One region of the Brevibacillus sp. SIMBA_040 genome, then DNA from elsewhere that is predicted to be linked to it. Evidence: riboswitches for the same ligand, from Rfam matches in the RefSeq annotation. Region 1 holds a riboswitch; the other holds the start of a gene.
The links. A riboswitch is a leader RNA that binds a small molecule or an ion and turns the genes downstream of it on or off. The one in region 1 is predicted to bind S-adenosylmethionine.

Region 1 (10,507 bases):
CGACTACCGTAAAATCATGCTTATCTCCGAAATGGCTGCGAAGTCTCATCACTTCTTCCTCAGTGCGTCCGCAGCCTGCTACTGTCCAGCCGGCTTCATGGAAGCGATCTACCATCGCCCTGCCCAATCCCTTGGTCACGCCTGTAATAACCACAAGCTTGCTCATGCATATACCCTCCACTCTTTTTCAATTTATTAAATATTTTAGTATAATAATGAACAGAAAAAAAGCCCCCTTTCCCGCATTAAGGAAAAAAAGGACTTCTCCACTCACTTGTCCTGTTGCTGTAGAAAGGGCAGCTCCGGGAGCGGATACCATTCTCCTGACATCCACTCACGAGCTTTCCAGCGAAGGACATCCGGGCGAACCAGTGGCATGATTTCGCGGAACAGCTTCACTCGCTCAATATCTGTCATCGGCACGAATGCATTTGCAGCATCAAGATCAGCTTCTAGCTCCTCCATTTTGCTGACGCCAAGGATTGAGGTCGTGACAGGCAGGCTCCATGTATAACGAAGCGCTTGCTCTGTCCATGGAGCCAGCTTTCCAAGGCCCATTACCTTCATCCCGATCACCGCGACTCCTTTTTCGACTGCTTGCGGCACGAAATCGTGGGCGAAGCTGTAAATAAAGTGATCGAGCGCAGAAAGAGCTACCAGCGCACTGTCAAACGGATAACGGCGAATGGCTTCTGCCAAAAGACGCGGGTCCGTATGACCGCTAATGCTGATTTTTTTGATTAGCCCTTGTTCCTTCGCTTCCAGCAATGCTTCAAGCGCCCCGCCCTTGGCAAAAATCGCTTCCAAATCGTGTGGCTGCATGATGTTGTGCATGCGCCATTCGTTGACATAGTCGGTCTGGAGCCGTTTCAGGCTGCCTTCCAAATCCTTGAGCGCCAAATCACGAGTCCGGCCGCCTGTTTTCGTCGCGATCCATACCTTATCGCGCAAGCCCTTTAGTCCAAGACCAACACGTGTTTCTGACTGGCCATCACTATAGCTGGGAGCTGTATCAAAATAGTTGACGCCTGCTTCCACGGCACGGCGAATAATGGCGACTGCCTTGTCCTCCGTGCAGTCATGCTCATCAACAATTCGCTGGGCTCCGAACCCAAGTATCGAGACCTGATGTGGGTCTCGTCCAAATGAACGGGTTTTCATTCTGGTTCTACCTCCTATCTGACAAATAAGACGCCCGTTTCCGAGCGTCTTGGTGTACGTTCTATTCGATTACTCGCTGTACTTCTCGTAAGCACTGGTCAAAAGGTTGGCGATCGTTTGCAGATCGTTGTTCTCGATCTGATGACGCTCGATCATCGTCATGATCTTGCCATCCTTCATGATTGCAAAAGACGGGGAAGATGGTGCATAGCCTTCGAAATACTCACGAGCTTTTGCAGTAGCTTCTTTGTCTTGTCCAGCAAATACAGTGAAGATATGGTCTGGCTTTGTGGAGTGATTCAAGGAATGAACAACCGCTGGACGAGCAAGACCTGCTGCGCAGCCACAAACGGAGTTCACTACAACCAGCGACAAGCCTTTTTGGTTAGGCAGTGTTTGCTCTACCTCTTCTGCAGTGCGAAGCTCTTGGAATCCGTTGCGAGTCAACTCATCACGCATCGGTTGGATCACTTGGCTCATATATGCTTCATATGACATCATTGGGCAACCTCTCCTTTATCTAACGCATTTTAATACGTATATTATACCCCGATTATGTCCGTTGGAGAATCAACAAGTGCGCCTTGGCTACACTTCCATCAAAATCGTCAGGATCATCGGATTACGGCCTGTCTTCTCGTAAATAAACGGCTTGATAACCTCGTTGATTTGCGATTTCAGCTCAGACCACTCTTTGATTTTCTTTTCCAGTGTTTCCTGCAGTCGTTGACGGACGAGCATTGTCGCTTCCTGGATGAGAGACTCGGACCCGCGCACGTAGACGAAGCCACGGCTCACGATATCTGGGCCAGTCAGGATTTTGAAGTTTTTCATATCCAGGCTGACTACAACTACCATGAGGCCGTCCTCAGCAAGATGCTTGCGGTCGCGCAGCACGATGTTTCCAACATCGCCTACACCGCTGCCGTCAATCAGAACGATACCCGCTTGTACTTTACTCAGCCACGCTTTTTCGCGGTTGCAATTCAGGACATCGCCATTATCCATGATAAAGATATTGCTCTCTTCAATCCCCACCTGCTGCGCCAGCTTGGAGTGCGTCTTGAGCATCCGGTATTCTCCATGGATCGGAATGAAATACTTCGGACGGATAAAGTTAAGCATCAGCTTCAGCTCTTCACTGCTACCGTGTCCTGATGCATGGATGTCAAATGCATGACTAAGTACTACGTTTGCCCCTGCGCGATACAGCTTGTCAATCGTCCGACTCACATTGATCGTATTTCCAGGGATCGGTGACGCGGAGATGATGACAGTATCTTCCGGATAGATCGAAACCGTACGGTGAGAGCCCGATGCAATACGCGTCAGCGCAGCCATAGGCTCACCCTGGCTGCCTGTGCAAATAATCAGCACCTGGTTGTCCGCATAGTTGTCGATGTGCTTGATGTCGATCAGCATGCCCTCAGGCATCTGGATGTAGCCTAATTCTTGTCCAATCAAAAATACCTTTTCCATGCTGCGACCGATTACCGCTACTTTGCGATTGCATTGCTCAGCCGCATCCACTACTTGCTGCAGACGGTGTACGTTGGAAGCAAAGGTAGCAAGAATGATGCGCCCACGCGCTTTGCGGACCACATCCAGGATGCCATCGCCTACTGTTCGCTCCGACATGGTATAGCCAGGACGCTCACTATTCGTACTATCGGAGAGCAGTGCCAATACATCGCCGCTCGCACCAATCTTGGCAATTTTACCGTACTCCGTTGTTTGTCCCACTGGTGTCATATCAAACTTGAAGTCACCCGTGTGGATGACCATACCCTCTGGTGTGTGCAGCACGACCCCAAAGGAATCCGGAATACTGTGATTCGTGCGGAAGAAAGTGGCCTTCAACCGGTTGAAGGGAATTTCCGTGTCTTCCGAAATCGGAATCATCTTTACGTCATTTTGCATTTTGTGCTCTTCCAGCTTCGCCTTGACCAAGCCCAGGGTCAGACGACCACCGTAGATCGGCACTTTGATTTGGCGCATAATATAAGGAATCGCCCCAATATGATCCTCATGTCCGTGCGTCAATAGCAGTGCCTTGATTTTATGTTGGTTATCCACCAAATAGGATACATCCGGAATAACCAAATCAATGCCGAACATTTCATTCTCGGGGAATTTGACCCCGCAATCAATGATTATAATCTCATCTTCATACTCGACGCAGTACATATTTTTTCCGATCTCGCCGAGGCCGCCCATCGCGAAAATCTTAACGTCGCCCAATCTCTTTCCTCCTAACTTCATCGTGCATGATTTTTTTGGGGAACCCGAACTAAGCATGCCATTCTTATTGTAACACAACGCGAGGCGTTCGTTTCATCCAGTCTCACCATTCTACACATATTAAGTAATTGGTATTTATTATCGACTGGAAAATTGTACCTAACCATAGAGGTGAAAAGCAAGCTGGCACGCTGTCAGAACCGACCAGATGAACTTTTTGTTGTTTGTGCACACACTATTTCGTAGCGGTACGATATTTCCTGTGTCGGAGGTGCCCTGTATGCTTGTCTTTTCCAGATTCCCGCGTATTATCTCTTTCACTTCGGTCCTGATCGTTTTTCTGATGAGCTTGTCTTTAGCTCCACCTGCCGAAGCCCAGCCCCCTTATGCCAAATGGGGCAGAATCGCCATGCAGCAAACAAAGCAAAAGCATCCTCACGCTCAAATCGTTGATTATTTGCACGTCGGACGCATAAAGAAAACGCCCACCACGTCTGAGGAGACGTTTAAGCTTTTGCTCCAGGAGGGCAATCGCAGGTGGGCGCTACTCGTTCATATTGAATTTGAAACCAAAACGGAAAAAATGGTGCGTATCACTTATGAAGAAACACGATGAGCTAGTCGGCTAGCTGTACCATTTCTTTCATCATCTGATCCATGTCCATATCGGCTGCCATCCCATACGCGCGACGCATGTTTCCGTCACCATCGACGAGGAACATGCGAGCAGTATGGGCGATCGTGCCATCTGGCTGCTTCAAAACCGCAATTCCGAAGTCCTTGGTCACTTTTTCTACAGCCTGTGCATCCCCACGCAGGAACTGCCAGCCGCTTTGGTCGGCTTTAAATTTATCCGCGTATTGCTGCAAGACCTCAGCTGTATCGAAATCAGGATCAAACGTAATGGAGATGAATTCTACCTTATTTCCAAACAGGTTCTTTTCTTTTAACTGATCCTGCAACTTAGACATGTTGTAGGTAGTCGCCGGACAAATATCGGGACAATTGGTAAACATAAATTCAACCAAGCGGACCTTCCCTTTTCCTTCTGAAAAAGTAAAGGCAGACCCGTTGCTGTTATCCAAGGAAAAGTCCTGGAGCGGCTTCATAACGGGAATTTGTTCTCTCGCCATGTACTTGTAGCCAAACACCCCAACGATTGCCAGAATAATAATTCCTGCCAACACAGTAAACCAGTGCTTTTGCAGCCCGGATGCCTGTTGTGGCTGTGCGCCTTCACTCACGAATGCTTCCTCCCCTGCTTTCCCAAACGTTTTTCTCTATGTATGCCTATTCCTTCTCACCAGGCCATGCCAGCATTCCGCCTACCATATTCGCCACGTCATAGCCTTGTGCACTCAAATATTCCGTAGCTGAGTGACTGCGTGCACCGCTGCGGCACACCATCACAATCGGAGTGTCTTTATCCAGTTCCTCTAGTCGATGCGGTAAAAAACCAAGCGGGATGAGCTTTGCCTGTTTAATGTGACCAGAATTCCACTCCTCCAGCTCGCGTACGTCGATCACTTGTACATTTTCATTTGCCTCCAGCTTCTCCAAAAGCTGCTGAGGTGTAATTTCCTTTACGCTATTTTCCATGGTCATTTATCCTCCTATATGTACATTACACGCATCATGATCAACTCTCATCATATCATACGGAATTACTCATTTCTAACGGGTCCCACAGCGGAGTGTGAACGTCCAAAGGCAAATTTGTGACGGTTCTATATCTTCCCTTCACGAATCCATGTCACGATGCGAAGCGTACCGTAGAGGGATGCCAGCAGCAGACAGACGAGCATAAACATCCATTTTCCAAACTCGTTGATTTCTCTGAGTCCGCTTCCGTTTTCGATGACAAAAATACCGTAATAGATGACAAGCCCATAACAAAACAGGTTGAGAACGATCAACGCGATTCTCTTCGCTATTTTCTGTTGGTTTGTTGTAGGTTCATCCTGCAATCTCGATTCCTCCTCCAGCGTCCGCGATAAAATATCCTCTATTCCACCCTGATAACTCATAATTAAAGATTGACAGCCAAGCATTGTTTTTCATACAATTGTGACAACAATAACTGACACACTTATTCATCAAGAGCGGTGGAGGGACAGGCCCTATGAAACCCGGCAACCAGCATATGCCTATGCGCGGTGCCAATTCCTGCAGAATCCATAGATTCTGAGAGATGAACGCAAGCCCGCGCATGACCGGAGCCTTCTTCTTCTCAGGAGAATGGCTCCGTTTTTTATTGCATTCATTCTACCATAGAAAAAGGAGAGATGATGATGTCGGATCAACAACAATGGAAGCCAGAAACACTTGCAGTCCATGGGGGACAAGAGGTTGACCCTGTAACAGGCTCACGTGCTGTCCCTATTTACCAAACGACCTCCTATGTTTTCCGTGATACAGAGCATGCAGCGAATTTGTTCGCTTTGAAAGAATTGGGCAATATCTATACACGGATCATGAATCCGACACAGGACGTTTTTGAAAAACGTGTCGCTCTTCTGGAAGGCGGCGTAGGTGCTTTGGCGACAGCGTCTGGTCAGGCAGCCATTACGTTTGCCATTCTCAATATCGCGCATGCAGGAGATGAGATCGTAGCGTCCAGCAGCCTGTACGGCGGTACGTACAATCTGTTTGCTCATACTCTTCCACGCCTCGGAATCAAGGTTCACTTTGTAGACCAGTCCAATCCTGAGAACTTCCGTGCAGCGATCAACGAAAACACCAAAGCACTCTTTTGCGAAACCATCGGCAATCCACGCATCAATGTAGCCGATCTGCAAGCGATTGCCGATATCGCTCACGAAAACGGCGTTCCGCTGATTGTTGACAATACCTTTGCCAGCCCAATCCTGTGCCGTCCATTTGAGCATGGTGCTGATATTATCGTCCACTCCACCACCAAATTCATTGGCGGTCATGGTACAGCAGTCGGCGGTATCATTGTTGACTCCGGTAAATTTGACTGGAGCAACGGTAAATTCCCTGGCTTGACGACTCCAGACCCTAGCTATCATGGCGTCGTTTATACAGAGGCTGTGGGCCCGCTGGCTTATATCATCAAAGCTCGCGTACAGCTTCAGCGTGACATCGGTGCTGCTGTAGCTCCTATCAACTCCTTCCTGTTCCTGCAGGGACTCGAAACACTGCATCTGCGCATGGAGCGCCATAGCCAAAACGCTCTCGCAGTGGCGAAGTTCCTCCAGAACCATCCAGCGGTTGAATGGGTTAGCTATCCTGGTCTGGAGGGCGATGCCGATCATGCCCTTGCGCAAAAGTATTTGCCAAAAGGAGCTGGCGCAATCCTTACCTTTGGTATTCGCGGCGGCGTAAAAGAAGGCAAGACGCTGATTGAATCTGTGAAGCTATTCTCCCATCTGGCAAACGTGGGCGATTCCAAGTCGCTCGTCATTCACCCAGCGAGCACCACGCATCAACAAATGAATGAAGAAGAGCAGGCTGCAGCAGGTGTAACACCTGGGCTGATCCGCCTCTCGATCGGTACAGAAGCGATTGAGGATATTATTGGCGATCTGGAGCAGGCATTGAAAAAAGCAACTGAGCTTTCCACTGTCAGCTAATTGAACACCGCCCAAAAAGCACGTAACTCGTTAAGAGAGTTACGTGCTTTTTCATGTGCGTTTCGATTAAATTCGAAAAACATTGAATATGATATTCGAATATTTTATAATCAACCTATCATTTCATTTGGAAAGGGTATCCAGACATGAACCTATTAAATATTGGCACAGAACGCACAACCTATCATCTCGAGCTGTCGTTTTCCCCTCTCTTTGAAGCGGCACTCGGTATTGCAGCTGTCACTTATGATGACATTCGACCGACGCTGGAGCAGCCAGCAGAGTATTGGCAACAGCTTATGGATGAGCTCGATCCCGTCACCCTGCGTGAGCTAGACTATGCCAAACAAAACAACACGTGGAAAACCTTGTTGCAACTATTGCATCAGCAATCGTTTTCTGACCTGTCCACCTTTCTCTCCTATGTCAAAGGGTTGCCATCGGAGGAGCTGCGTTATCAGGCTCTTCCCTATTTGGGCGAGGAGCTGCAAGACCTGCGTCAGAAGGCCGCACGTGGAAGTGACTCAGCGATTTACGCACTCCAGAATGCCTGTCGCTCTCACCTCTTTTTCCCGGCCTATATCGCTCACATTGGCTCCACCGAGCCGGAGAAGCTGCGTAGCCACTTGCTGCTTCTGATAGAGGGCTGGTACAACACACACGTGAAGCCGCGGGAAGCTGAAATCAGCAGTATTCTGGAGCGTGACTGCAGACATAAAAAAGCGATGCAGGAAAGGCTTTCTGCCGAAGCTTTTGTCGAGTGGGCGACACATGGCAGCTATCCGCCGGAACCCGCTATTACCCGTGTGCTGCTCATCCCCCAAATCATATACCGCCCTTGGACCATTCACGCCAATGACGCGGGGACCAAGATTTTTTACTATCCGGTAGCTGACGAGAGCCTGCATGACACTGCTGACCCGTATCGTCCGTCCCAGATGCTGGTGCAAACGTTGAAGGTACTGGGAGATGAGTACCGCCTGCGCCTGGTCAAAATGCTTTCGGAAAAAGAGATGAGTCTGCAAGAAATGACTGAGAGATTAGGCGTTGCCAAGTCTACTGTACATCACCATCTGTCTCTTTTGCGCTCCGCTCACCTCGTCGAGGGAAAAGGGAACAAATACAGATTCAAGCGCAAAGCATTGGATAAAATGCCCGTCCTGCTGCAGCAATTTTTGGGGGATATGGCCGATGATAACTGCTGAACAGCCCGTTTCCGTCTGGCGTTTACGATCGTATCGCCTGATTTTGTTCGGTCAATTGATTTCAGAGCTGGGGGCTTCACTTGGTACGCTGGCTTCAAGCTGGTTGATCTACCAGGCTACAGGCTCCGAGGCCGCTGTTGGCGGGATGTGGCTCCTCTACTTCTTGCCCTCGCTAGTTTTGCAGCTGATTATTGGTCCTTATCTCGATCGATTCGACAAAAAGCGTGTCATGGTCTTTTCGCAATGGATGAGAAGCGGCGTGTTTTTCCTCACATTCGGGGTTATCCTCATCCAGCCTGAAGCCCTTTGGCCGCTGTATCTCATTTCTTTGTTCAACGGTCTGATCCAGCCGCTCTATGTTCCTGCCAGCCAGTCACTCTTGCCTTCTATTGTCAAAGGGGAGAGTCTGGTGCAGGCAAATGCCTATTTGGACAGCGCGTTGCGAATTGCAATGATCGCGGGACCTCCCCTGGGTGGACTGCTTGTAGCATGGATCGGAGGCACAGCTGTAATCGGCTTGGTATCACTTGGCTATGCTCTGAGTGGCGGACTTTTGCTACTGTGTGAAAGCCAAACTGTGGAAGCTCCCCGATCGCAATCGTGGGTAGTTATGTTTCGGGAAGGACTTGCTGTTTTTTATGAAAAGCCGCTTCTCTTTTGGCTTAGCATTTACGCAGCTCTCGTTCAATTCGCTGTAGGCATTACCTTGGTTCTCAACCTCCCGTACATTACCGGTGAGCTACTTGGTTCCTCCTTTCACGTTGGACTTTTTCTAGCTGGATATCCACTTGGCTATTTGCTTGGCTCACTCGTCATCCCACGGCTGAGTGGGCGAATCGAGCAGCACATTCTCATGCTAGGCTCGCTAGCGATTGGAGGCGCGACATTTATAGCGCTGGGCTTCACACACAATCTGTGGCTGGCGATTGCAATCGAAGTATTAGCGGGTATTTTTGCGCCCTTTTTTCACGTTCACAGCACAAGCCTGTATCAGCGCTCTGTCCCTCCCCACCTGATGGGGCGAGTCTTTTCGGTCAGGCTTTTGATCCTCCGCGCGACCATGCCTCTCGGAGTCTGGGTAGGTGGTCAGCTCGGCGACACAGTAGGGATTCGCCCGCTCTTTATGGGAATGGGCCTGCTCATCGTAGGTGCCTCCTTATTCGGGCTTGGATTTCAAAAATTTGCAAAAAAATCTTTATTGCGGAAAGTCGATGAAGGAACGGGCACTTTTTAATAGAAGTTTTTTAGACGGTACAGAAAAGTTTTTTTCACCAGCACTTTTACTGATATAAAGGAGAATTACGATGGCCCATCCTTCTCTAGATTCACTGCTTACTACCGTCAACCATGTCATTGTCGGAAAAGAAAAACAAATTCGTTTGCTGGTCACCGCCCTTTTGGCACGGGGTCATGTCCTTCTTGAGGATTTACCCGGCATGGGGAAAACAGTGCTCGCCAAAACATTGGCGCAGGCAATCGGTGGCAGCTACAATCGCCTGCAATTTACTGCAGATCTTTTGCCCTCCGATGTGGTGGGGCTGCATGTTTTCAACCAGCGAACAAGCGAATTTGAACTACGCAAAGGTCCCGTTTTTGCGGATGTTCTGCTCGCAGATGAAATCAATCGGGCTACTCCTCGCACCCAATCTGGACTTTTGGAGTGCATGGAGGAACGTCAGGTAACGATCGAAGGCATCACCTTGCCATTGCCCTCTACGCTGCTTGTGATTGCCACCCAAAATCCGATTGAATCCGAAGGGACATACCCTCTGCCAGAAGCGCAGTTAGACCGTTTCTTATTCAAGCTGTCACTCGGCTATGGTACACGCGCGGATTCCAAGGAAATTTTGAAGCGATTCCGCAGTGAATCCCCTCTGGAGCAGGTAAATCCAGTCATCACAGTGGAACAAATCGCTGCATTGCAAAAGGAAGTCGCGGCGGTTCACGTCAGCCAAGCCGTAGAAGATTATGTGATCGATCTGACAGAAGCTACGCGCTCGCATCGCTCAGTTGAAGTCGGAATCAGCCCACGCGCTATGCTCGCATTGTTGCGCTCGGCACAGGCGTTTGCCTTTTTGGCGGGTCGCTCTTATGTTTTGCCAGACGATGTCAAAGAAGTGTTTCCGAGTCTCACCACTCACCGCATTCGACTATCGATCGAGGCTGAGCTGCATGTAACCGAGCAGGAAGTAGTCGAGCAAATTTTGACAAGTGTGCCTGCTCCGGTGGAAGAAAGCGTGTAACGAAATGAACACAAAGCAAACCTTTCATGTCATCGGCTTTCTCTTGCTGCTCTTTGCCCTG
Region 2 (10,507 bases), on a different contig from region 1:
GACAAGCATATACGACTCGACCCGAAAGCGCAGCAAAAACTTGTTTCGCTCGATTTGACCAAGAGGGGCAAGACGCTCAGCAAGCGCATCGAGATCGAGCGAGACCGCAGCAGAGGGAGAGATTTGTACCGTGTCGCGTCCACAAAGAGATACAGCTTGTCCTTCTGGCGTATCCGGCTGCAAAAAGGCAAATTCGCGCTGTCCACAGGCGGGGCAGTCTGCCCGTCGGCCATGTGAGACCTTGATCTGCTGATGGCGGTTGTTCCAAATCTCAAAATGCTCGAGGTTTGGATTGAGTGCATCAGTTGCGCCCACTAGCATTTTAAAAGCCTCTGTTGCCTGATAGGAAGCAACGATATGAATAATCGGACCGATGACACCTGCTGTATCACAGGTGGCCATTTCTCCCGGGTTTGGAGCCTCGGGGAAAAGGCAGCGCAAGCAAGGGGTCGTTCCCGGTCGAATCGCGGTAAAAGTCCCTGTCGCACTGACAGCCCCGCCGTAAACCCATGGGATGCCGTGCTTGACGCAAACATCGTTAACGAGGTAACGCACTTGAAAATTATCGGTAGCATCGAGCACAAGATCGACGTCTGTCAAATATTGTTCTGCATTGTATGCGGTCAGATCAGCAACAATCGGCTCGATGGTGACTTGCGAATTGATTTTACTCAGCTTGGCGTGGGCAGCAATCGCTTTTGGCAAATGCTCGGCTGCATCCGACTCATCGTAGAGCATTTGGCGTTGCAGGTTGCTTGGCTCTACAAAATCACGGTCAATCAGGCGAACAAAGCCGACTCCAGCGCGGACCATATGGTTGGACAAGACGGTCCCGAGTGCTCCCATCCCGACAATGGCGACTCGGCTTTGCCCGAGCTTCTCCTGTCCACTTCGCCCGATCGGAGCAAACAAGATCTGGCGCGAATAGCGGGTATCCACGGTGTTATTCCACCTTTCCTTCTGTCATCTCCAAGGGGTTCCAGGGACCTTGCTGATGACCCTTCCATTCACTTCCATCTTCCCACATTTCTTTTTTCCATATCGGAACGATCTGCTTCAGGCGCTCGATCGCATAGCGTCCAGCCTCAAAGGATTCGTTGCGATGAGCGGTAGCGACTGCTACGACCACGGCGATCTCCTCGACAGCCAAATCCCCGATACGGTGGTGCATCGCCACTTCGGCACCGGGCCAGCGCTCCTCGATCTCTGTGGCAATCTGCTTCATTTTTTCAACGGCCATTGGGGCATATGCCTCGTAGGAAAGATAGACAGTCCGCTGCCCATGGGTAAATTCACGAACGGTTCCGACGAAGGTCAGAATCGCTCCTGCATGAGGATTGCTGACCAGGCGAACAAGCTTGTCTGCCTGAAGCGGCTCTGTCGTAATCGCAAAGCGAGGTTCTTCTTCACCGCCGCTGACCGGAGGGAGCAGGGCGACCTCATCAGCTGGTCCGATGACTCTATCTGGTGCAGCGTATTCATGATTAACCGAAACAAAGCAGCTTCCAAGCAGAGGAGAGAGGGCAGGATACTGTTCCCCGATTAACTGCAGAAGATCACGTACATTCGTATTTTCTGGCAGGGTCAATTGTATTTCTCGAACATTGGCTCGTTCGGCTAGGCCAGCAAACAGCAAAATAGTAATGGTCAAGGCAACTCCTCTTTTCCCGTTGAGATAACAGTTCTCTATGGCTTGAAGATATCATAATCGGGCACATATGCCAATGAGCGAGAGAGGCCAAACCTGCACGCTAGCTTAGGGAGCAAAGCCTTTTTGACTCAAATACACGTCTTCTTTGCCAAATACGCGAACAAAACGCTCATATACAAGCTGGAAAGCGTCGGGATTATACCATTTTTCTTGTCCCAACTGCTCATAGAGCGATGCTATTCCCAATTTCCTCGTTCGCTTTCCTCCGCTGCCATCTCCCATATAAAAATCGTCTATACACACACGATTGACTAAAGGCCGCAAGCGATGAGCGAACGCTTCGCTGCTTGGTAAAACAGGGGCAATGGCAACTTGTGTGGGGACGCCAGCTTCTGCCAGGAGCTGCAAGGTCTTCAGGCGTGCCTGAATCGGCGGTGCTTGCGGGGAAAAGTGCTTGCGGATGTCATCCAAATCAGTTTCTACAGTCATGCTGACGCGTACACGGTCCTGCATCGACAACAGCAGATCGATATCGCGGCGAACCAGTGGACTGCGAGTTTGAACCAGCAGAAAATCGGGTGGGTCATCTGCCATTACCTCTAGCAGAGAACGAGTAACCTGCTCCTTTTGCTCGACGGGTTGATACGGGTCTGTAGCAGAGGACATAAAGATTGTGACCTTCCCTTTCGCCTTTGCCCGTAGAAGCTCTTTGCGGAGTAGGTTTCCAGCTTCCTGCTTGATATCTACCCACGTTCCCCACGGCTGATCCCGAAAAAGCGAGACAGGCATTTGCCGCACATAGCAGTACGAGCAGGCAAATGAGCATCCCGTATACGGATTGAGGGAGTGCGTATAATCGGAAAGAAATCCGCTTCCTTTATTCAGCAATGTTTTCGGATGCTTGTAAAATAAAGCAGTCTTCACATAGACTCTCCTTACTTGGCATCATGAAAGATGATCCCGAGACTGTATCTGTTTCCAGCAGTAATCGTACTGACGCCATGGCGCAGCGTAGCCCGATAATAGCCGCGTGCTCCGGCAACAGGTCGATGGTTCGTTGGGAAAATCAGCCCGGCACCTTGCGCAAGTGTAATAACATGCCCTCTGCTTTGTGCCCGAGGGCGCTGCTCCAGCAGTAAAAACTCTCCACCAGTGTAATCGATCTCTTTTTGACTCAGGACAAACACGACTTGAAAAGGAAAATAAACCTCACCGTACAAATCCTGATGCAAGCAATTGTACCCGCCAGCCTCATATTTCAAAAGCAGAGGAGTGGGGCGGGATTGTCCATGCTGATGACAGCGATCCAAAAAATCGGAAAGAGTAGCGGGGTAGATAGCATCCTTTCCAAGCTGTCCAAGCCAGCGGTTTGCGGCTTTGGCAAGCTCAGGATAAAAGCCCTCGCGAAGCTGCTGCAACAGCGGCGGAAGGGGAGCCTGATAGTAACGGTACTGTCCAATCCCGAAACGGTATCTCGCCATATCAATTGTGCTGCGAAAAAGAGCATCATCGGAATAGGTTGCGATGATGTCTTTGCATTGATCAGGCTCTAGTATGGATGGTAGTATGGCATAGCCTTGTTCGTCCAGCGTTTGTTGCAGGTGGGCCCAATCGAGAGCGGCGATCCGTTCGGCAAGACGATTAGGCATTCTGCATCCTTCCTTTCGCGTGCTGGCCTGCACTTTCGAGCTCAAGCAGCTTGGTCTTCATCGCCAAACCGCCGCGATAACCGGTGAGAGCACCATTTTTCCCGATGACGCGGTGACAAGGTACGGTGATTAATACGGGATTGGCACCAATTGCTGTGCCTACTGCCCGCACCGCTGCTGGCTTTTGAATCTGCTGGGCGATATCCGAGTAAGACTTGGTTTCTCCATAAGGAATTTGGCATAGCGCGTCCCATACAGCGAGCTGAAAGGATGTGCCCTGATAATCAAAGGGAATAGTAAATTGCTTCCGGCTTCCTTCTATATACTCGGTGATTTGCGTCGTATAAGGCTCTAGTGCGGTTGCATCTTCGACGAGCGTGCAATTGGGAAAGTGCTTATTTGTCCATGCCAGCAGCTCGTCGAATGGCTTGTTCAGCGAACCGACATAGCAAAGTCCTTTTGTGGTCGCTGCCAGAAACAGACTCCATTCCCCGTTAACGAGCTTTGTCCAAAAAACCGTTTGACTTTTTTTTGTACGCATATCTATTTCCTCCTCAATCAGCTACCGTTATTCATTGTGTTCAACTTAAGCACAGTATAGCGCTGCCAAGGGCATGATGTACGGATTTTGGAATGGAACAGCAAGATAACGAAATAGGTTGTGATCCTGTTATGATAAAACAAAGAGAGCTGGCGAACGTATCAGGACCTGAATGGGAGGATAACGATGCATTCATACAAGGAAGATCTGGAGTGGAAAGACTCCTGGGAGGATCATGGGCAGGAGCTGCTGCTGATTGTACCAAAGGAGTTTTCCTTTGCGCAAAATCTAAACTACTTGGCAGGTGCCCCCAATGAATGTCTGTTTCATCTGAGGGAGGAGCGAATATACCGAGCTATTCCCACGTTGCAAGAGCTGTCGATTGTGGAAATTGGTGCGGCAGACCAAAACACCTTGAGGATTCGGTTTCTGGGAGACACAGCCCCAACGTCAAAAGAGGGGCGAGCAGCCGTAGCCAGGTATGTACATGACTGGTTTGATCTGGATACGAATTTGCAGCCTTTTTATGAGTTGGCAAAAACCGATGATCTTCTCCGACGCGCGGTAGAATCGTTTTATGGTCTGCGCAATGTCGGGATTCCTGATTTATTTGAGGCGATCAGCTGGGGGATTATCGGTCAGCAAATCAATATGACCTTTGCGTATACGTTGAAAAGGCGTCTGGTAGAGAGCTTTGGTCGGCAAGTAACCTGTGAGGGAGAGGTGTACTGGCTGTTTCCAGAGCCTGAACGGATCGCAGAGCTTCGCGTAGAGGACTTGCATGCACTCAAAATGACAGGCAAAAAAAGTGAATACCTCATTGATGTAGCGAGGCTCATCGTAGAAGGGAAACTGAGTAAGGAGCAGCTTCTCACCGCTGGCTCAGGGAAGGCAGCAGAAAAGCAGCTCGTTCAAATCCGCGGGATCGGTCCGTGGACAGCCAATTATGTATTAATGCGCTGCTTGCGAATTCCGTCCGCTTTTCCCATCGACGATGTGGGGCTGCATAATGCGGTCCGGCATCTTTTAGAGACAAAGGAAAAGCCTACAAAGGAGGAAATGATCCGACTGTCAGTGGGCTGGACGAACTGGGAATCCTATGCAACCTTTTACTTATGGAGATTTCTCTATTAAATAAGGCACATCCTCCTCTATGTTCTCATTGCATTTCGAAAGCAGCGGGAGTAAGGTAAGAAGTAGATGACAGAGCGACCGACGAATTACATTTGGGCATGGTATTTATGGATACTTGCTTCCATGGAGGATAAAGGAATAGCATGAGTGACCAATTGACGCATTTTAACGAACAGAATCGGGCAAAAATGGTGGATGTCTCTGAGAAAGATATTACGAAGCGTGAAGCCATTGCCCACAGCCAAATCATTATGAAGCCAGGAACACTCGCGCGTATTCGCGAGGGACGTGTGGAAAAAGGGGATGTACTGGCGGTAGCACAGGTTGCCGGTGTGATGGCTGCGAAAAAGACGTGGGAAATCATCCCGATGTGCCATCCACTGCCACTTACTGGTATTGATATCCGTTTTTCGTTTGCAGATGAAACGACGCTTGAAGTCGAAGCATCTGTAAAAACCACCGGGAAAACAGGCGTGGAGATGGAAGCGCTGACTGCTGTCAGTGTGGCAGCCCTAACTGTATATGACATGTGTAAGGCAATGGACAAAGGAATGGTAATTGGACCTACAAGCCTCCTCAAAAAGACAGGCGGAAAAAGCGGCGACTTCATGCGAGGAGAGAAGTAACTCATGAAAGAGAAATGGGAATCCTATCCGAGCAGCATTCGGCTATTGGCGATTGCTGCCGTCATTTTCTCTACAGGAATGGCATGTATATGGCCGCTTGTAACGATCTATATTCACGATTTCTTAGGAAAGCCGCTTACTGTTGCCGGCTTTTTGTTGCTTTTGAATCAAGGGGCTTTTCTGGTTGGCAGCCTGGTTGGCGGGATGCTGTTTGACCGTTGGGGGAAAATGAGAACGATCATTTTGTCCTCCGCAGGAATCATTCTGATGTCGGTTTGCTTGGGCTTGACCCATGATTTTACGATCTACACGATTTTGTTCTTATTAAATGGACTTTTTTACGGGACATTGTCTCCGGTTATTAATGCACTAGCTGTTGTCATGTGGCCAGAGGGAGGCCGCAAAGGAATCAACATGATTTATGTGGCGCTCAATGCCGGGGTAGCTGCCGGGGCTGCTTTGGGCGGTATTCTGGCGAGCGTGTCGTTTGCCTGGACTTTCTTCGGAAATGCCTTCGCCCAAATTATCGTACTTGCCATGTTTGCCTTTATTTTGCCGCAGCATGTAAAAGCGATGGCTGTGAAAGCGAAGAACAAGGAAGAGCAGCTTACACAGGGTGCTGACAAGACAGGAATGAAAACTCCACCCACTCAGCCGGCGAAAAGGGTTGCCTGGGGAGCGCTTGTCATGCTCTGTGGGGGACTGTTGATCAGCTGGATCGTGTATGTCCAATGGACGACTGTCCTGTCCGCATATATGCAGTCACTAGGTATTTCCCTACGCCAATATAGCCTCTTGTGGACAATTAACGGAGGTTTGATTTTGTTCGGTCAGCCGTTGATCGCGTGGGTCATTCGTCGTTATGCTCGAACACTCAAGGCTCAAATGCTGCTCGGCTCGTATGTATTTGTTCTGTCGATGCTCATCTTGTCGCAAACGACGTCATACGCTGGATTTGTTGCTGCGATGTTCGTTATGACACTGGGCGAAATGCTCGTATGGCCAGCGGTTCCAGCTGTAGCTGCCAAGTTCACACCAGAAGGGCAGGAAGGCTTCATCCAAGGTCTTGTCTCAGGTACAGGCTCCGCAGGACGTATGCTTGGCCCACTCCTCGGTGCCTTCATCTTTCAAAACTTCCAGGCCCAGGGACTGCTGTACATCATGGCTGGTTTGGCACTGTTATCCGTCGTATTCTTTGCTTTCCACAGCTCTTTCCAAAAACGCAGTCACCAGATTCCAGTACAAACCGCAGAAAAAATGTAATTCTTCTTTTTTTATAATGAAAAGGCGCCACGCGCGTCTTTTTTGTTTTTTCCAAACAGGGGAAAACACGCCAGCTGTCGTGAGGAAAACGGAGAAAATGCGAGGATCTTTGGGATACATCCCAAGCGGAGTGAAAAAAGCGAAACACGCCCTTAAGCGTCCACCTTTGAGATGCCTCAGCGAATCCACGACTTTGGACGCGGTTTCGCTTTTTTCACGGAGCTGAGCAGTAACGCCCCCAGCAAGTATCCCAAGAATCCGGAGCATTTTCTCCGTTTTCCTCCCCACCACCACAGCTCAATAAAGTGCTTTTCCCCAGCGCCCCCAGGTGTCTTGACACAAAACACCCGCTCAAGTAATATAAAATTGCTAAAACATTATATTCCGTGTGCTTTACTTATAAAGAGAGGCGGAGGGACTGGCCCTATGAAGCCCGGCAGCGGATCTGTTTTCATATCGATTCAGGTTGAAGAAAACAGATGCTGTGCCAATTCCAGCAGGATCTTTCCTGACAGATAAGGACGTGACGAAGCTGATCTACCCCTTTTCTGTAAAGAAGGAGGGGTTTTTTTGCAGTGTAGAATCATGCAGTACCCGACAGAAAGGAAATGAAGAACGATGCGCATCCAACCCTCCGACATGATTGATCGGTTGCCGACCCAGTTTTTCGCTACCTTGGTAGCAAAGGTAAACAAGGTCATTGCTGCTGGTCATGACGTTATCAACCTAGGACAAGGCAATCCTGACTTGCCGACACCGCCCCATATTATTGAGGAATTGCAGGCCCAGGCAGCTCAGCCGCTTCATCACAAATATCCGCCATTTTCTGGTCGAGTGGAGCTGAAGCAGGCAGTTGCACACTGGTACAAGCAAGAGTTTGACGTCGATCTCGATCCGGAAGAAGAAGTAGCGATTCTGTTCGGTAGCAAAACCGGGCTTGTAGAGATTTGCCAGGTGCTGATGAACAAAGGGGACGTAGCTCTGGTGCCAGACCCGGGTTATCCTGATTACTGGTCAGGTGTAGCCGTTGTCGATGGTCGGATGGTCATGATGCCGCTCACAGCGGAAAATCAATTTCTTCCAGATTACAGCAAGCTATCCCAAGCGGATTTGGAGCGGGCCAAGCTGATGTTTCTGAACTACCCGAACAATCCGACTGCGGTGAATGCACCGTACGAATTTTATGAAGATACGGTTCGTTTTGCTCGTAAAAACGAAATTGTTGTTTGCCATGATTTTGCCTATGGAGCAATCAGCTTTGACGGTAAAAAACCGGTCAGTTTCATGCAGGTTCCAGGGGCAAAGGAAGTGGGCGTGGAGTTTTATACACTGTCCAAAACTTACAATATGGCTGGGTGGCGCGTAGGCGCGATGGTTGGAAATCGTGAGCTCGTTCGTTTGATCAATTTGATTCAAGACCATTATTTTGTGAGTTTGTTCGGAGCTGTCCAAATGGCTGCTGCACGAGCCATGACTGGTTCGCAGCAGTGTGTCCGCGACCTGGTGGCTGTATACGAGGGTAGGCGCAATGCGCTTTATTCCAACCTGCATCGCATCGGCTGGCAAGCACAGCCATCCCAAGGCTCGTTTTTTGCATGGCTGCCAATCCCAAGCGGCTTTACCTCCGTCCAGTTTTCCGATATGTTACTGGAAAAAGCGCATGTCGTTGTAGCTCCGGGGGATGGCTTTGGGCCGACGGGCGAAGGCTACGTTCGTGCGGCGCTGCTATCGGATGAACAGCGACTGGCTGAGGCCGTAAAGCGTATTGAAAAATTGGGCTTGTTTACCCCCAAAAAATAGGTGTTTGCAAAGGATCAGACCACATATGCTGGTAAGCAGCAGGTCTGGTCTTTTTTTTGCGATGAAAACGGAAAAGTGGGCAAGAATAGTGGTGAGCGAAAAAAGTAGGGGTAATTATCAATAAAAATCATTCTCAGCGTTGACAGATAATGATTTTCATTATACGATGTTAATGATAATTAGTCTCAACAAATTACTTGTCATTTATGCAAAGCAGGAGGGTAACATGCGCTATCAGATTAACGGTTACACGGATATGTATACGGTGATCGCCAACGAGCGTAAGGTAGGCGGAGCCATTGAAGCGGGCCAGGTTCGGCTACGCACAGGTGAGGTCTTTGCCAATGCTGTTCTCACTCGTATGGAAATGTCAGGTGCGCATTTTTGCTCGATCGGTTTTGTGACGGAAGAAGGACAGCGACTCATTGTTCACGTAAATGATATCAGCATGATTGCTGATGCGCGTCACGTAAATGTGTGTGAGCTGACCAACGATTGTATGCGAGCTGAAAAAACAACAGATCGCCTGAAGCGTCTAAAGCGCCTCTGTGAATTGAATGAAGGCAGCTGTACACCAACGTTCCAAGAGGAAGCATTGCTTTTGGCAGAGGACATTGGTGTAGAAGAAGCGCTGAAGCATGTGGACCTCTCATTCTTGCCACAGGTAGAAAAAGCGCGTGTCTTCCGTATCGCGTAGATACTTTGATGAATACATAGACCCCTTTCCTTTTTACGGAAAGGGGTTTTTTGCGCCTGTTTGAAGCAGGAATCGTGGTATAAAACCACCAATCGAGCGAACAATCGCTCGACATAGTCAAAACCTATCTCCCCATAGCTAGCGAGGATTGGACATTGTTTAATGACAGTGATAAAACAAATATAGGCAAAATCAAGGGGGAACGGAACATGGAGTACAAATTTTCAAAATCGGTAGAAGCATTATCCTCTTCGGCGGTCCGGGAAATCTTGAAGCTGACCCAAGGCAATCAAGTGCTCTCACTGGCTGGAGGCTTACCAGCGGAGGACTCTTTTCCCATCGCAGAAATGCGTGAAGCCTTTGTCCGATCATTTGATCTCGGAGCAAAAGCTCTTCAATATGGCTTAACAGATGGATATCTTCCACTTCGCGAGTGGGTTGCATCTCGCATGAAGCAAAAACAGATGAATGTTGGCGTGGACAATATGTTGCTGACTACCGGCTCCCAGCAGGCCGTCGACTTGCTCTGTCGTGTCTATTTGGACGAAGGCGACGTCGTGCTGGTAGAAAATCCTACGTACCTGGCTGCGGTCCAACTGTTCCAATTTCGAGGGATACGCGCCATTCCGGTGGATGGTGATGAAGAGGGCATGGATTTGGATGATCTGGCACGTAAAATTGCGCAGTATCGCCCAAAAATGGCTTACGTGATTCCGACCTTTGCAAATCCTACCGGAAAGGTCTGGAGCTTGGAGCGCCGTCTCGGATTGCTTCGTCAATGTAAAGAAAATAATATTTTGATTTTGGAAGACGATCCGTATGGCGAAATCCAGTTTGACGGGCAAGAGCCGTATCGTTCGATTTTCTCTCTCGACGAGCATCCGGAGGACTCTTGCGTCGTTTACACCAGCACCTTCTCCAAGATCGTAGCACCAGGCCTGCGTACAGGATGGGCAATCGGCGATAAGCGTGTGATTCAGATGATGGTAAAAGCGAAGCAGGCAGTTGATTTGCAATCCAGTACGATTGACCAAATTGCGTTGCATAAATTACTGGAAAACTTTGACCTCGAGAGCCATATCGAGAAAATCCGCGCCTCTTACAAAGCACGGATGGAATGGATGAATGAGCTGATGCTCGCTCAAA

Region 2: linked by a shared signal. The riboswitch ahead of SB752_RS14165 (pyridoxal phosphate-dependent aminotransferase) and the one ahead of SB752_RS20580 (homocysteine synthase) in region 1 are both predicted to bind S-adenosylmethionine.

Annotation. Positions count from the first base shown of each region.
Region 1 is NZ_JAWRXI010000012.1:72,770-83,276, forward strand. Features, by position in the region: gene SB752_RS20540 (SDR family oxidoreductase) at 1-166, opposite strand, end outside; gene SB752_RS20545 (aldo/keto reductase) at 271-1,161, opposite strand; gene SB752_RS20550 (BrxA/BrxB family bacilliredoxin) at 1,231-1,662, opposite strand; gene rnjA (ribonuclease J1) at 1,750-3,423, opposite strand; gene SB752_RS20560 (YqzG/YhdC family protein) at 3,683-4,018, shown strand; gene SB752_RS20565 (SCO family protein) at 4,020-4,646, opposite strand; gene SB752_RS20570 (rhodanese-like domain-containing protein) at 4,693-5,001, opposite strand; gene SB752_RS20575 (hypothetical protein) at 5,130-5,369, opposite strand; SAM riboswitch class I at 5,493-5,600, shown strand; gene SB752_RS20580 (homocysteine synthase) at 5,694-6,998, shown strand; gene SB752_RS20585 (ArsR/SmtB family transcription factor) at 7,145-8,203, shown strand; gene SB752_RS20590 (MFS transporter) at 8,190-9,437, shown strand; gene SB752_RS20595 (AAA family ATPase) at 9,508-10,446, shown strand; gene SB752_RS20600 (DUF58 domain-containing protein) at 10,451-10,507, shown strand, end outside.
Region 2 is NZ_JAWRXI010000007.1:238,015-248,521, forward strand. Features, by position in the region: gene SB752_RS14125 (ThiF family adenylyltransferase) at 1-939, opposite strand, end outside; gene SB752_RS14130 (molybdenum cofactor biosynthesis protein) at 944-1,651, opposite strand; gene SB752_RS14135 (SPL family radical SAM protein) at 1,757-2,575, opposite strand; gene SB752_RS14140 (2OG-Fe(II) oxygenase) at 2,587-3,300, opposite strand; gene SB752_RS14145 (methylated-DNA--[protein]-cysteine S-methyltransferase) at 3,293-3,841, opposite strand; gene SB752_RS14150 (DNA-3-methyladenine glycosylase family protein) at 4,028-4,975, shown strand; gene moaC (cyclic pyranopterin monophosphate synthase MoaC) at 5,119-5,601, shown strand; gene SB752_RS14160 (MFS transporter) at 5,605-6,864, shown strand; SAM riboswitch class I at 7,259-7,386, shown strand; gene SB752_RS14165 (pyridoxal phosphate-dependent aminotransferase) at 7,483-8,664, shown strand; gene SB752_RS14170 (hypothetical protein) at 8,891-9,361, shown strand; gene SB752_RS14175 (aminotransferase-like domain-containing protein) at 9,571-10,507, shown strand, end outside.